One region of the Methylovorus sp. SPW-M1 genome, then DNA from elsewhere that is predicted to be linked to it. Evidence: predicted binding sites of a transcription regulator. Region 1 holds the regulator's gene; each other region holds the start of a gene.
What was found. Region 1 encodes sigma-54, which starts transcription at its own class of promoters, with help from an activator protein. Its sites were predicted from a motif close to TGGCACNNTTCCTGCT; they were not measured.

Region 1 (3,134 bases):
ATCCGCAGACGCCTTCCACCTTCAAGCAAAAAATGGAAGGTAAAAACGAATATATGGAAGGCAGCGGTCAACGTATCGAGTACGATGGACGTATGGACAAGGTACAGCTCTACACCAAGGCCTGGGTTAAAAAAGGCGACGACATCGTGCATGGTGACTACATCATGTATGACGCCAATGCCGAATATGCCGAGGTGATTGGCGGTGGCAGCCAGGCAGCAACGCCTGCCACGCCGACCGGGCGTGTACGTGCCGTTATTCAGCCCAAGAAAAAACCGGCTGGCACCGATGGCGCGACGGCCAATTAACCTGCCATGCTGACAATCCGTCAGTCTGGCGTGCAACACGATATACCTGAGTAAACATGAGCCAATTAATCGTAGAAGGTCTGCGCAAGAAATATAAATCCCGCACGGTGGTGCAGGATATTTCGCTGCAACTCAATAGCGGCGAAGTGGTGGGCTTGCTGGGCCCTAACGGCGCAGGCAAGACCACCAGCTTTTACATGATGGTAGGTCTGGTGGCCCTGGATGATGGGCGCATTCTGCTGGATGGCAAGGATCTGAGCCGTCTGCCCATACACCGTCGTGCGCGCCTGGGTTTGGCTTATCTGCCGCAGGAGCCCTCGATTTTCCGCAAGATGACGGTGGCCGAAAACATCATGGCGATTCTGGAGTTGCAGAAACTGGCGCCAGAACAAATGGAGAACCAGCTGGAATCGCTGCTGCAGGAACTGCATATCACGCATATCCGCAACAGCATGGCGGTCAGCCTGTCCGGCGGTGAACGCCGCCGCGTTGAAATCGCCCGCTGCCTGGCCACCAACCCCAGCTTCATTCTGCTGGATGAGCCATTTGCCGGCATCGACCCCATCGCCGTGCTGGACATTCAGAAGATCATCCGCTTTTTGACCGAACGCAATATTGGCGTGCTGATCACCGACCACAACGTGCGGGAAACATTAGGTATTTGCGACCGCGCCTATATCGTCAATGAAGGACGCGTCTTCGCGGCAGGCAAGCCCAGCGAAATTATTCACAACGATAGCGTAAGAGAAGTGTATCTTGGTAAGGACTTCCGCCTCTAAGCACACATTTGGCGGCCCCCACGTATGAAGCAAAGCTTACAACTCAAATTTTCGCAACACCTGGCGCTGACTCCGCAACTGCAGCAGTCCATCCGTTTGTTGCAGCTATCCACGCAGGAGCTCAATCAGGAGCTGGAAACCCTGCTGCAGGCGAATCCATTGCTGGAACGCGCCGACAAGATCGAAGAACCGCTGGAAATCCCCGACAACTTCATTGCGGCGCCAGTAGCCCCTGAGCCCAGCGTGGCCGCTACACCGGAGGAAGCTCCCCGCCAGGATGAATTTGGTGGCGATGACTATTTTGAATTCGGCAGCAGCAGCGGCAGTAACCGCTGGGAAGACAGCAGCTCCGGCAATGACGATGACAATGATTTCAGCTACCAGGAAGCGGTCAGCCTCAGCCTGCGCGATCATCTGCTAGGTCAGCTCAAGCTGTTGCCACTGTCCGAGCGCGACCAGACCTTGTCCATGCTGCTGGTCGATACCATTACCGACGACGGTTATCTGGAGCAGTCGCTGGAAGAGCTGGCCGAGATGCTGCCGCCGGAACTCGAAATCGACATGCTGGAGTTGCAGACGGCGCTCAAGCATATCCAGAATCTGGACCCACCCGGCATAGGTGCGCGCAACCTGGCCGAGTGCCTGTCCTTGCAATTGCGCGCCTTGCCACCAGATACGCCTTATGTGGATCTCGCCATCAAGGTTGCCGAAACGCACTTGCCCCTGCTGGCAGCCCGCGATTACGCAAAACTGAAAAAATTGCTGGCCTGCGACGATGACGTATTGCGCGAAGTGCAACAGCTGGTGCTGCAACTCAATCCCCGCCCAGGTGGTGAATTCAGCAAAATCACGTCTGATCATTACATTCAGCATGAAATCGTGGTCAAGAAAATCAAAGGTGTCTGGCTGGCCCATCTGAACGACGAAGTCGTGCCCAAGCTGCGCATCAACCAGCTGTATGCCGGCATCCTCAAGCGCAACCGCGAAAGCTCGAGCCAATACCTGATGAGCCAGATGCAGGAAGCCAAGTGGATGATCAAGAACATCCAGCAGCGTTTCTCCACCATCCTGCGCGTTTCTCAGGCGATTGTGGATCGCCAGCGCAATTTCTTTGAGCACGGCGAGGTCGCCATGCGCCCCCTGGTGCTGCGCGAGATTGCCGATGAGCTGGGCCTGCACGAATCCACGGTTTCACGCGTCACCACGCGCAAGTACATGCTCACCCCACGCGGAGTTTACGAGCTTAAATATTTCTTTGGCAGCCATGTGGCTACCGAATCCGGGGGCGCTTGTTCCGCCACTGCCATACGCGCCCTGATCAAACAAATGGTCAGCGAAGAGAACCCGAAAAAGCCGCTGTCGGATAACCAGATCACGGATATCCTGGGTAAACAGGGCATCGTGGTTGCTCGTCGCACCATTGCCAAATACCGCGAGTCTTTGCAGATACCCGCGGCCAACCAGCGCAGATCGCTTTGATCTGCGTTTTACCTGAAGGAGTAAATCATGAACCTGCATCTCACCGGACACCATCTCGACGTTACCCCAGCCCTGCGCGAATATGTGCAGAGCAAGCTTGAGCGCGTGAGTAACCACTTCGACCATGTGATTGACGTCAAAGTCACCATGAGCGTAGAGAAGCTGGCGCAGAAAGTGGAAGCCACCATTCATGTGCCGGGTCACGATATCCATGCCGAAAGCAGCGGTGAAAACATGTACGGCGCGATTGACGCGCTGGCTGACAAGCTGGATCGCCAGGTTCTGAAGCACAAGGAAAAAGTAAGCGACCATCACAAGGCCAACGGTGCCCTCAAGCACCAGGCGGCTGCGGAATAAAGGTCTAACCGGGGACAAGGCAAAGGCGTGTTGTCTTACATACCGCCAGTTGCCTTGTCCCTGCCGAACATAAGGTAATCATATGGCTACCATCAGTGTTGCACAGCTTTACCGGGATATGCGCCGCAATCTCAAGCTCACCTGGGTTTCCGGGCTGAATGGCGGCGAAAACCTGCTCACCAGTGAAACGGTGACCAAGCCCTCTCTGGCA
Region 2 (3,134 bases), 270 kb from region 1:
TCAGCCAGTTGGGCCAGTCGGTATCCAAAGATGAGCTGCAACCCGGGGATCTGGTATTTTTCAATACGCTGAAATCTGCCTTTTCTCATGTGGGCATTTATCTGGGTGACAACCGCTTTATCCATGCCCCCAGCACGGGCGGCGGCATTCAGGTGGTGGATATGAAAGATGCCTACTGGGCCAAACGCTTCAATGGCGCCCGACGTATTGAGCCGAGTGAAACCGAATCCAGCCAGCCTTCCCTCAAGTAATACCTCCCCGCCGCAACCTCTGTTTCAACTGCCTTTCCTTACCACCCTATCGTTTATAGCTTGGCCGTAATCTCTTGCTTGGCAAACAGTCCGCCTTGCACATAATCCACGCCAAAACGTTTCGCCCATTCGAATTCTTCGCAGCTATCAATGCCACTCATGATGACATGCACGCCTATGCGCCGAGCAGCGCTCACCAGCCAATCGACCATGGCCTGAGCGGCGTTTTCATTCATGCTGCGCAACTGCTGACCATTAAACTTGATCACCGTGGCATCCATAAAAGCACTCAGTGAAAACATGCCCCAGCGCACGCCCACATCCTCCAGCGCCACCGAAGTGCCACTCTGCTGCAATAGCTCGATCATACGTTGCGAGCGCTGGGCATCGGCCAGATTATGATTTTCGACAATGTTGACCAGCAGCTCGCGCTCGGTCCAGGCATGGGTCTTGAACAGCTGCAAAAACGGATTATCCAGATGGTCACCACCTTCAAAAAAGCTGTCGATGTCCAGATCCAGCATCAGCCATCCCTGGCTGGGCGCCTGCGCGATCTGCAAGCGCTTCATCTCCAGTTCGGTATAAAACAGCAACAAAGGGTTGCGGTGAAGGCTGGCAAACATGCGCCCTGCATCCAGCGCTTGCTGCTCCGCATTCCAGAATCTGGCAGAGGCCTGATAGCCCATCACTTCGCAAGCCTGCACGTCGACAATAGGCTGATACTCCACCCCAAAGCGCCGGGACATCACCACATCCAGCATGTCATGGGCAGGCAGCTCCTCAGGGTCTAGTGCCTGGCTGGCAAACAGCGCTTTTAACTCAAGCCGGTTAATCGCATTCATTAACATTCACCTCAATCAGAATCACATACAGCCAATTCTATTTGAGAATGATTATTATTTAAAGTAAAAATTTGCAAAATTGAGTTTAAAAATTTATGCCTTAAAATTTATGCATTTCTGCAAACGCATCCTAGCGATCACTGTGTCCAAGAGAGCGCTCAGGATCAATGCGGTCACGGATCAGCTGCTTTAATTCTTTGGACTCGGGGAAACGCTCCATCTGTTTTCGCGAAAAAATGACCTCGCCATTCAGACGTACCTCAAAAATGCCCCCCGTACCCGGAACCAGCGATACACGTTCGATGTCCGATTCGAAGGTCGTCAATAACTCTTGTGCCATCCAGGCCGCTCTCAGCAACCAGCGGCATTGGGTACAGTATTCGAGTTCGATATGATGTGATTTCATGACAACCTCAAGTTAGCAAGATGTTAGGTATGCAAGATTTTGACAAATAGCGTAAAAAACCGCCTAAAAACACTCGGCGGCTTTGCAAGCTCCCATTAAATAGCGGAAAATATGCAAGCTTTGCGTTAAGCTCAATTTTAATCTGATTAATCATTAAGTACTTCCCATTACTTTTCCCATGAAGGAATCGTGTCACATGCGCGCAAAATTCGAAAAATTCGGCCTCATCACTGCGGGTGCTGTTCTGGGCATCATGCTCAGCCTCAACTACTCCGCCGTCGCCGATAAGGAAACCAAACCACAGCTGCCTATCGACGATTTGCGCACCTTCGCTGAGATTTTCGGCAAGATCAAAAGTGACTACGTAGAACCGGTGGAAGACAAAAAACTCCTGACCGAGGCTATCAACGGCATGCTGTCCGGGCTGGACCCTCACTCGGCCTATCTTGATGCTGATGGCTTCAAGGACCTGCAAGCCGGTACGCAAGGCGAATTCGGCGGCCTGGGAATAGAAGTCGGCATGGAAGATGGTTTCGTCAAGGTAGTTTCCCCGATTGAAGACACCCCTGCCTACAAGGCCGGCCTCAAGAGCGGCGACCTGATCGTAAAGCTGGATGAAACCCCGGTTAAAGGCATGACGCTGAATGACGCCGTCAAGCGCATGCGCGGCAAGCCAGACACCCCCATCACGCTGACCATCCTGCGCAAGGGCGAAGCCAAACCCATCATCGTGACCCTGAACCGGGCCGTGATCAAAACACAAAGCGTGAAATTCAAGCTGACCGAACCTGGCTACGCCTATGTCCGCATCACCCAGTTCCAGGAACACACTGGTGAAGACCTGGCCAAGGCCCTCAAGACCATGCGCGATGAAAACAAGGAACCGTTCAAGGGCCTGATTCTGGACTTGCGCAACAATCCAGGCGGCTTGTTGAACGCGGCTGTTGGTGTTTCGGCTGCCTTCCTGCCCAAGGGTGACCTCGTGGTCTACACCGAAGGCCGCACGGAAGATGCCAAGATGCGTCTGACCGCACAACCTGAAAACTACGTGCGCGGCGGTGGTGATTACCTGCGCAACCTGCCTGCGGACATCAAGACCGTGCCCATGGCAGTATTGGTAAACGGCGGCTCCGCTTCGGCTTCTGAAATTGTGTCCGGCGCTCTGCAAGATCACAAGCGCGCCGTCATCATGGGCACCCAGAGTTTCGGCAAAGGCTCCGTTCAAACCATTCTGCCCATGAATAACGGCACCGCCATCAAGCTGACAACCGCACGTTACTTCACGCCGAATGGCCGCTCCATCCAGGCCAAGGGCATCGTGCCGGACATCGCTGTGGAAGAAGGAACGATCAACACCGTCGAGCAAGGCATGAATCTGCGCGAGGCTGATCTGTCACACCACCTGTCCAACCCTAAGGATGGCGATACCCCGGTGACGATTGAAACGCCAAAAACCCCGGCCAACAGCCAGGATGATGCCAAGCCAGCCGACAAGGATGGCAAGGATAAAGCCGCTGACAAGGCTCCCATGGAGCCAGGCTCCAAGAACGACTACCAGTTCACTCAGGCCCTGAACCTGCTCAAAGGTCTGCAGATCCTGCAACACAAGTAAGACCGAACCCGCCGCCATGCAAT
Region 3 (3,134 bases), 220 kb from region 1:
CGTTTCTCGTTCCGCAGGAAACCACACCACTGAGGGTAGTAATGAACTGCCAGATAAATATGGTGCGAAGAGGGCTTCTTGCTCGACGCCGTTTTGCAGTACGCAGATAACTGTTTGTGGGCTACACAAAGCAGACAGCCATGGTCCAATGGCCTCAATCTGTGTTGTCTTAACTGCGACAAAAACTAGATCGTATGCGCTTGTAATACTAGCTGGATCAGTCACCACAGGGCCAGGAACAACGATATGGTCACTATCAGAAACTAGTTCTAGAAACTCATGTGCCGAGCGTCCGCAAATAGTCGGTGTGCGCCCAATCTCATGAAGTGCCGCAGCTATGGTCGTGCCGATCGCACCTGGACCAATGAGGGCGACGGTTGGGTATTCAAGCATCCTTATCCTTTCATAAATTCACTGGTGCCCTAATTGTTATCCAGAGATCATGAGCCCCACTAAATATATGAAATATTTTCGCCCATGTTTTTTAGGACGAGCTGCAAGTCAGGCCCCCCTCATCCAATGATTATTATGCCTAAGACAATTACGACGCACGCCAGTACTTTTTGCACAGTAAGTGTCTCACCCAGGAAAAAATACCCAATTAATACTACAAACAACACGCTGGTTTCACGTAATGCCGATACTGCGCCCATGGGAGCGACGGACATCGCATAGATAACAATGCCATAAGCTAAAAGAGAGACAAGTCCGCCAATAAAGACGGGAGTGAAGCCTGGACGGACAGTAAATAAGCTTTTCGCGTCGCGCATGCTTATATACATCGAGAGCATTAGGATGCCCCATAAGGCACACATCCACATGGTATATGCCATCGGAGCGCCAGATAACCGTACGCCGATGCCATCAGTCACACTGTAAGCGGCAATGAAACATCCAGTCCCTAATGAATGGGTGACACCAGTGGTTCCAAGTTTTTTTCCATTAAAGCTCAAGGAAATAATGCCACCTGATACCAAGGCAATTCCAAGAAGAGCGCTTGGGCTTATACTCTCACTCGCAAAAAATGAGGCTGCGAGGGCGATAACGATAGGTGAGGAACCTCGTGCAATCGGATAAGTTTGCACGAGCTCGCCTGCTTGATAGCTCCTAATAAGAAAAAGGTTGTAACCAACATGCAGTGCTGCTGAAAGTGCTGCATAGATCCAACTAGCTTTAGCTGGTGGGTTCAAAAAGACAGCGGCTGGAGCACTGGCTATCGCGATTGCGAGGCACATGACCGTCATTGACCAAAGTCTATCGACTCCGTTACGTAGGAGTGCATTCCAGGCTGCATGTAGAAGGGCTGCCAGGAGTAATAGTAGAACGATCTGAGTTGACATGGATGGGAGCTAGGTGCATGAGTCAAACGATATTCATCTGACAACAATCAGGCATTACTGTCGTTCTTGTACAGATTATTAGGGCTGACATAAAGTCTATGGTTGGAAACCAGCCTTACGCGGCCAATTTGATAGCCGGTTCCATTGAGTTATTTACTCGCTGCTTCAACTTAACTCCAGCTTTAAAATGTGGAGCTGCTTTTTCCCCCACATAAACTGATTCCCCAGTTTTAGGATTACGAGCATTGCGAGCAGGCCTGTAATTAACCACAAAGCTGCCAAATCCTCTAATTTCAATCCGATCATGATTACTTAGTGTCCTGGTCATGGCGGCCAAAATCACATTAACTGCCATCTCGGTATCGGCGTGGGAAATTTCTTGAAATTTCGCAGCCAAAATATTTATAAGTTCTGATTTAGTCATATTTTAGTGAGTAATATTAAGCATAAGAACGTGAGTAATATTTTACGTAAAACGTTCTCCCATCATACAGCAGGAATAATACAACCTATTGATATTATTATTCCTTGTCACTCCATCCTGTAGGGATAATGAAGTAAATTTCCCTGGCGACTTGACTAAGCACGATACCAATATATACCATTCACGACGTGAAAAAGGTCTTTCAAATTAACTGCTAAATAAGAACACCAGTGCATACATTCAATGTGCACTTTTCAGTTCTGTATTGAGGCATCGTTTCGTCAAGTCATTCTGTTAGTCGCTATTAAACAGAGTTGGGCTAGCACGAACTTCGCCTCACCACTCTCAATTAGCTTGGAAAGACCAAACATGAGTAATTCATTCAAAACGATCACCGGCTGCTCAGGGCAGCTAGGTCAACTGGCTGTTGATCATCTTCTCGAACAATCACATCATGCACTTCGTGCAACAACAAGAACGCCAGAAAAATTACTGCATCTTCGCGACATTGGCATAGATGTGCGCTTGGCCGATTTTGACCAACCGGCGACACTCCAAACCGCTTTTGAAGGCACGCAGCGTTTGCTGCTTATCAGTACGGATCAGACGAATATTGGCAAAAAGCGTATATCTCAACATAGGAACGCTATTGCAGCCGCTGAAATGGCCGGTGTCAAACACATCATTTATACGTCTTTGCTAAAAGCCGATAACTCACCCTTAGGTATGGTGGCTGAGGATCATGCTGAAACGGAATCTTTTCTCAAAGATAGCAAAATGGGATTTTCGATTCTCAGAAACGCTTTCTATATGGAGATGCTGCTTTGGATACTGCCAGGCGCGATAGCCAGTGGAGAACTGGTATCGGCTGCAGGTGATGGTCGCATTGCTTATATTTCTCGGAATGACTGTGCACATGCAGCCGCATGCTCTTTACTCGCGAATGGCACTGGCCATCATTGCTTAGACATTACTGGTAGGGAGGCGCTAGGATTCGAGGATATTTTGGCAATAACGAATAAAACATTTGGCACAAATATTATATTCAGGCCTGTCTCGCGGCTCGCTCTAATTCAGCATATGACTAACAGAGGAGTGTCGAGCGAGTTTGCCGGCGTATTAGCTCATATCGACAATGCGATATCTCAGGGGGCCATGAATGTAGTAAGTGACGATTTCGAAGGGCTGACCGGAAAACAGCCAGAAGGAATCGATACTTTCTTGCTGGAGCATTATGACGACATTATGAAAGACGCGAAGAAACTAGTTCGTTAATTCGCTACTCTCTGTGGAACAGGAGGTAAGCCTTAATTTAATTATGCTACCTCTTGTAAGGACACTTAAAGTGCCGTAAACAATTCGCACCCCTC
Region 4 (3,134 bases), 600 kb from region 1:
CTCGGGGTTCGCGCTGCCTTCGTTATAAGCTTGCCTTGCTTCTTCCAGCGCTTTTTTCTCAGTGGCGAGTTCATCCTGCAAAATCTGCCGGCGGGTATCATCCCGGCGGGTTTGCGTGCTCCTGTCTACCTTGGGAAAGTCCGAAGGCGTAGGCGTTCTTGCCCGCTCTTTTTTGCCTGAGGGCACGGGCAAGGCATTGTCGCCTTTCAGGAAAAGCTGGCAATTCTTGTAGAGGGTCCGCGTTTTAGCGTCCGTGAATGTCGGTTGGCCAGACTCATCAACGCATTTATAGATATCGGCCGCTTGCACCGTCAATCCAGCTAGCAAGCCGCAACACAGCAATAGAAATTTCATGCATTGAGTTTAGATGAGAAGCCATCGGGTGGCAACGCGCGTCAGTTAACAGGTGCGCAAGAGTGGCAGGCAATAAAAAAGGCGGGTTGCCCCGCCTTTTTTAACATGCTGTGATTAGCAGCTGTAGTACATGGCGAACTCGATAGGATGCGGTGTCATGCGCATTCTGGTGACTTCCTCCATCTTCAATGCGATGTAGCTGTCGATCCAGTCATCGGAGAACACACCACCACGGGTGAGGAACTCGCGATCCTTGTCCAGATATTCCAGTGCTTGTTCCAGGGAGGAGCAAACGGTTGGGATCGCTGCATCTTCCTCAGGAGGCAGATGGTAGAGATCCTTGGTTGCTGGCTCACCTGGGTGAATCTTGTTCTGTACGCCGTCCAGACCGGCCATCAGCAGGGCGCTGAATGCCAGGTATGGGTTGGCAGTAGGATCAGGGAAGCGAGCTTCAACGCGGCGAGCCTTGTCGGAATGCACGAAAGGAATACGGATGGAAGCCGAACGGTTCTTGGCAGAGTAAGCCAGCTTAACTGGAGCTTCAAAGCCTGGAACCAGACGCTTGTAGGAGTTGGTGCCTGGATTGGTGATCGCATTCAGCGCGCGAGCGTGCTTGATGATGCCGCCGATGTAGTACAGGGCGAACTCGGACAGGCCAGCGTAGCCGTTGCCTGCGAACAGGTTCTTGCCATCTTTCCATACGGATTGGTGCACGTGCATGCCGGAACCGTTGTCGCCAACGATAGGCTTAGGCATGAAGGTGGCGGTTTTGCCGTAAGCGTGAGCGGTGTTCAGTACCACGTACTTCAGCAATTGCGTCCAGTCGGCACGTTGTACCAGAGTGCTGAACTTGGTGCCGATTTCACATTGACCAGCCGTTGCCACTTCGTGGTGGTGCACTTCAACAGGCACGCCCATGTTTTCAAGGGCGATGACCATGGCAGAGCGCAGATCCTGGAAGGAATCGACTGGAGGTACTGGGAAGTAGCCGCCCTTTACGCCAGGACGGTGACCGGTGTTGCCGCTTTCGAACTTCTCGCCAGATGCCCATGCACCTTCTTCGGAGTTGATCTTGACGGAACAGCCTTCCATGCCGGCATTCCACTGGATGGAGTCGAAAATGAAAAATTCGGGTTCTGGACCGAAGTAGGCGGTGTCACCCAGACCGCTGGACTTCAGGTAAGCCTCAGCGCGTTTTGCCAAGCTGCGTGGGCAACGGTCGTAGCCCTTGCCGTCGGTAGGATCTACCACGTCACAGCTCAGAATCAGTGTAGGTTCGTCCATGAATGGATCGATATTGGCAGTCTCAGGATCAGGCATCAGTTGCATGTCGGAAGCTTGAATACCTTTCCAGCCGGCGATAGATGAACCGTCGAATGCGTGGCCTTCGGTAAATTTGCTTTCATCGAACGCTGAGATGGGTACAGTTACGTGCTGTTCTTTACCTCTGGTATCGGTGAAACGGAAATCAACAAACTTGATGTCATTTTCCTTCACCATTTTCATTACGTCGGCTACCGCCATTTCATTCTCCTAAAACGTAAAAGCGTAAATTAAGTAATCAAACCCCATGGTTTGATAGAAAAACTGCTGAATGTATCTAGCAGGAAACGTGCCATCGGAAACCCCGAGATTCTCATTTTCACATAATCACTTAGAAAAGAGAATAAAAAAGCGGGGCACCGAATTCGGGCGATCGATAGGGCAAATGCACCAAATTGGTGCTTTTGGCTCAGGTCGCAAAATTCTCGCTATACTTCGGGGTAAATCTACAAAATAATCGAGTGCACCATGGAAACTATCAATCAAATATTACAAAAAGCCAAGCAGCGCGCTCAGGTAAACAATTTGCCTTATGCAGGCGCTCTGACGCCAGAGGAAGCCCAGCAGCTGATGGCATCCGCTCCGGGCGCCTGTCTGGTAGATGTAAGAAGCCGCGCCGAGCTTGAGCTGGTGGGGCGCGTTCCTCAGGCATTGAGCATTGAGTGGGCATTTTATCCCGGCATGGTAGCCAACCCTGATTTTGCTGCGCATCTGGACAAGCAGGTGGATCGCGAAGCGCTGGTGATGTTTTTGTGCCGCACGGGTGGCCGTTCGCACAATGCGGCAGTGCTGGCTAACTCCATGGGGTACACCGAGGCTTACAACGTATTGGAAGGTTTCGAAGGCGCTACCGATCCGCAAACGGGTCAGCGTGGCAAGATTAATGGCTGGAAAGCGGCTGGCCTGCCCTGGACGAATAGCTAAAATACAGACAGGGTCGTGATGATGGATCGTTATGCCGTGATCGGCAACCCGGTCGAGCACAGCAAGTCGCCGCTGATACACCACATGTTTGCCGAGCAAACCTCGCAGCAGCTTGAGTACGGCCGTGTGCTGGCTCCCCTTGATGCGTTCATTGAGACCGTGCAGGCCATGCGGGCCCAAGGCTATAAAGGCGCCAACGTTACGGTGCCATTCAAGCTGCAGGCATATGCCCTGGCAACGCAGCTGACCGAGCGTGCCCATGATGCCGGTGCCGTTAATACTCTGATGTTTCAGGGCGAGCACATCATTGGCGATAACACCGATGGCGCTGGCCTGGTACGGGATATTCAGCACAACCTGGCGATTCCCTTGCACGGCAAGCGCGTGCTGTTGATCGGGGCTGGCGGTGCTGCCGAAGGCGTGTTGCATCCCATTCTGGCCCAGCAGCCTGCTCTGCTGGTCGTTGCCAATCGTACGCTGGACAAGGCACTTGCCATGGTGCGCAAAGTGGAAGCGCAGGGCGAGCTGCTGTA

Region 2: the regulator sigma-54 is predicted to act here: its motif matches at 1,601-1,616, upstream of ACWWD9_RS11985 (SelT/SelW/SelH family protein).
Region 3: the regulator sigma-54 is predicted to act here: its motif matches at 1,833-1,848, upstream of ACWWD9_RS12195 (integration host factor subunit beta).
Region 4: the regulator sigma-54 is predicted to act here: its motif matches at 1,957-1,972, upstream of glnA (type I glutamate--ammonia ligase).

What each region holds. Positions count from the first base shown of each region.
Region 1 is NZ_CM132626.1:2,805,538-2,808,671, forward strand. It holds gene lptA (lipopolysaccharide transport periplasmic protein LptA) at 1-308, shown strand, start outside; gene lptB (LPS export ABC transporter ATP-binding protein) at 365-1,087, shown strand; gene ACWWD9_RS13355 (RNA polymerase factor sigma-54) at 1,112-2,566, shown strand; gene hpf (ribosome hibernation-promoting factor, HPF/YfiA family) at 2,594-2,923, shown strand; gene hprK (HPr(Ser) kinase/phosphatase) at 3,006-3,134, shown strand, end outside.
Region 2 is NZ_CM132626.1:2,531,012-2,534,145, forward strand. It holds gene ACWWD9_RS11975 (C40 family peptidase) at 1-251, shown strand, start outside; gene ACWWD9_RS11980 (EAL domain-containing protein) at 305-1,093, opposite strand; gene ACWWD9_RS11985 (SelT/SelW/SelH family protein) at 1,224-1,499, opposite strand; gene ACWWD9_RS11990 (S41 family peptidase) at 1,696-3,111, shown strand; gene coq7 (2-polyprenyl-3-methyl-6-methoxy-1,4-benzoquinone monooxygenase) at 3,128-3,134, shown strand, end outside.
Region 3 is NZ_CM132626.1:2,581,756-2,584,889, reverse strand. It holds gene ACWWD9_RS12205 (oxidoreductase) at 1-393, opposite strand, end outside; gene ACWWD9_RS12200 (EamA family transporter) at 513-1,340, opposite strand; gene ACWWD9_RS12195 (integration host factor subunit beta) at 1,456-1,764, opposite strand; gene ACWWD9_RS12190 (SDR family oxidoreductase) at 2,134-3,039, shown strand.
Region 4 is NZ_CM132626.1:450,850-453,983, forward strand. It holds gene ACWWD9_RS02035 (DUF4124 domain-containing protein) at 1-354, opposite strand, end outside; gene glnA (type I glutamate--ammonia ligase) at 469-1,878, opposite strand; gene ACWWD9_RS02045 (rhodanese-like domain-containing protein) at 2,146-2,601, shown strand; gene aroE (shikimate dehydrogenase) at 2,620-3,134, shown strand, end outside.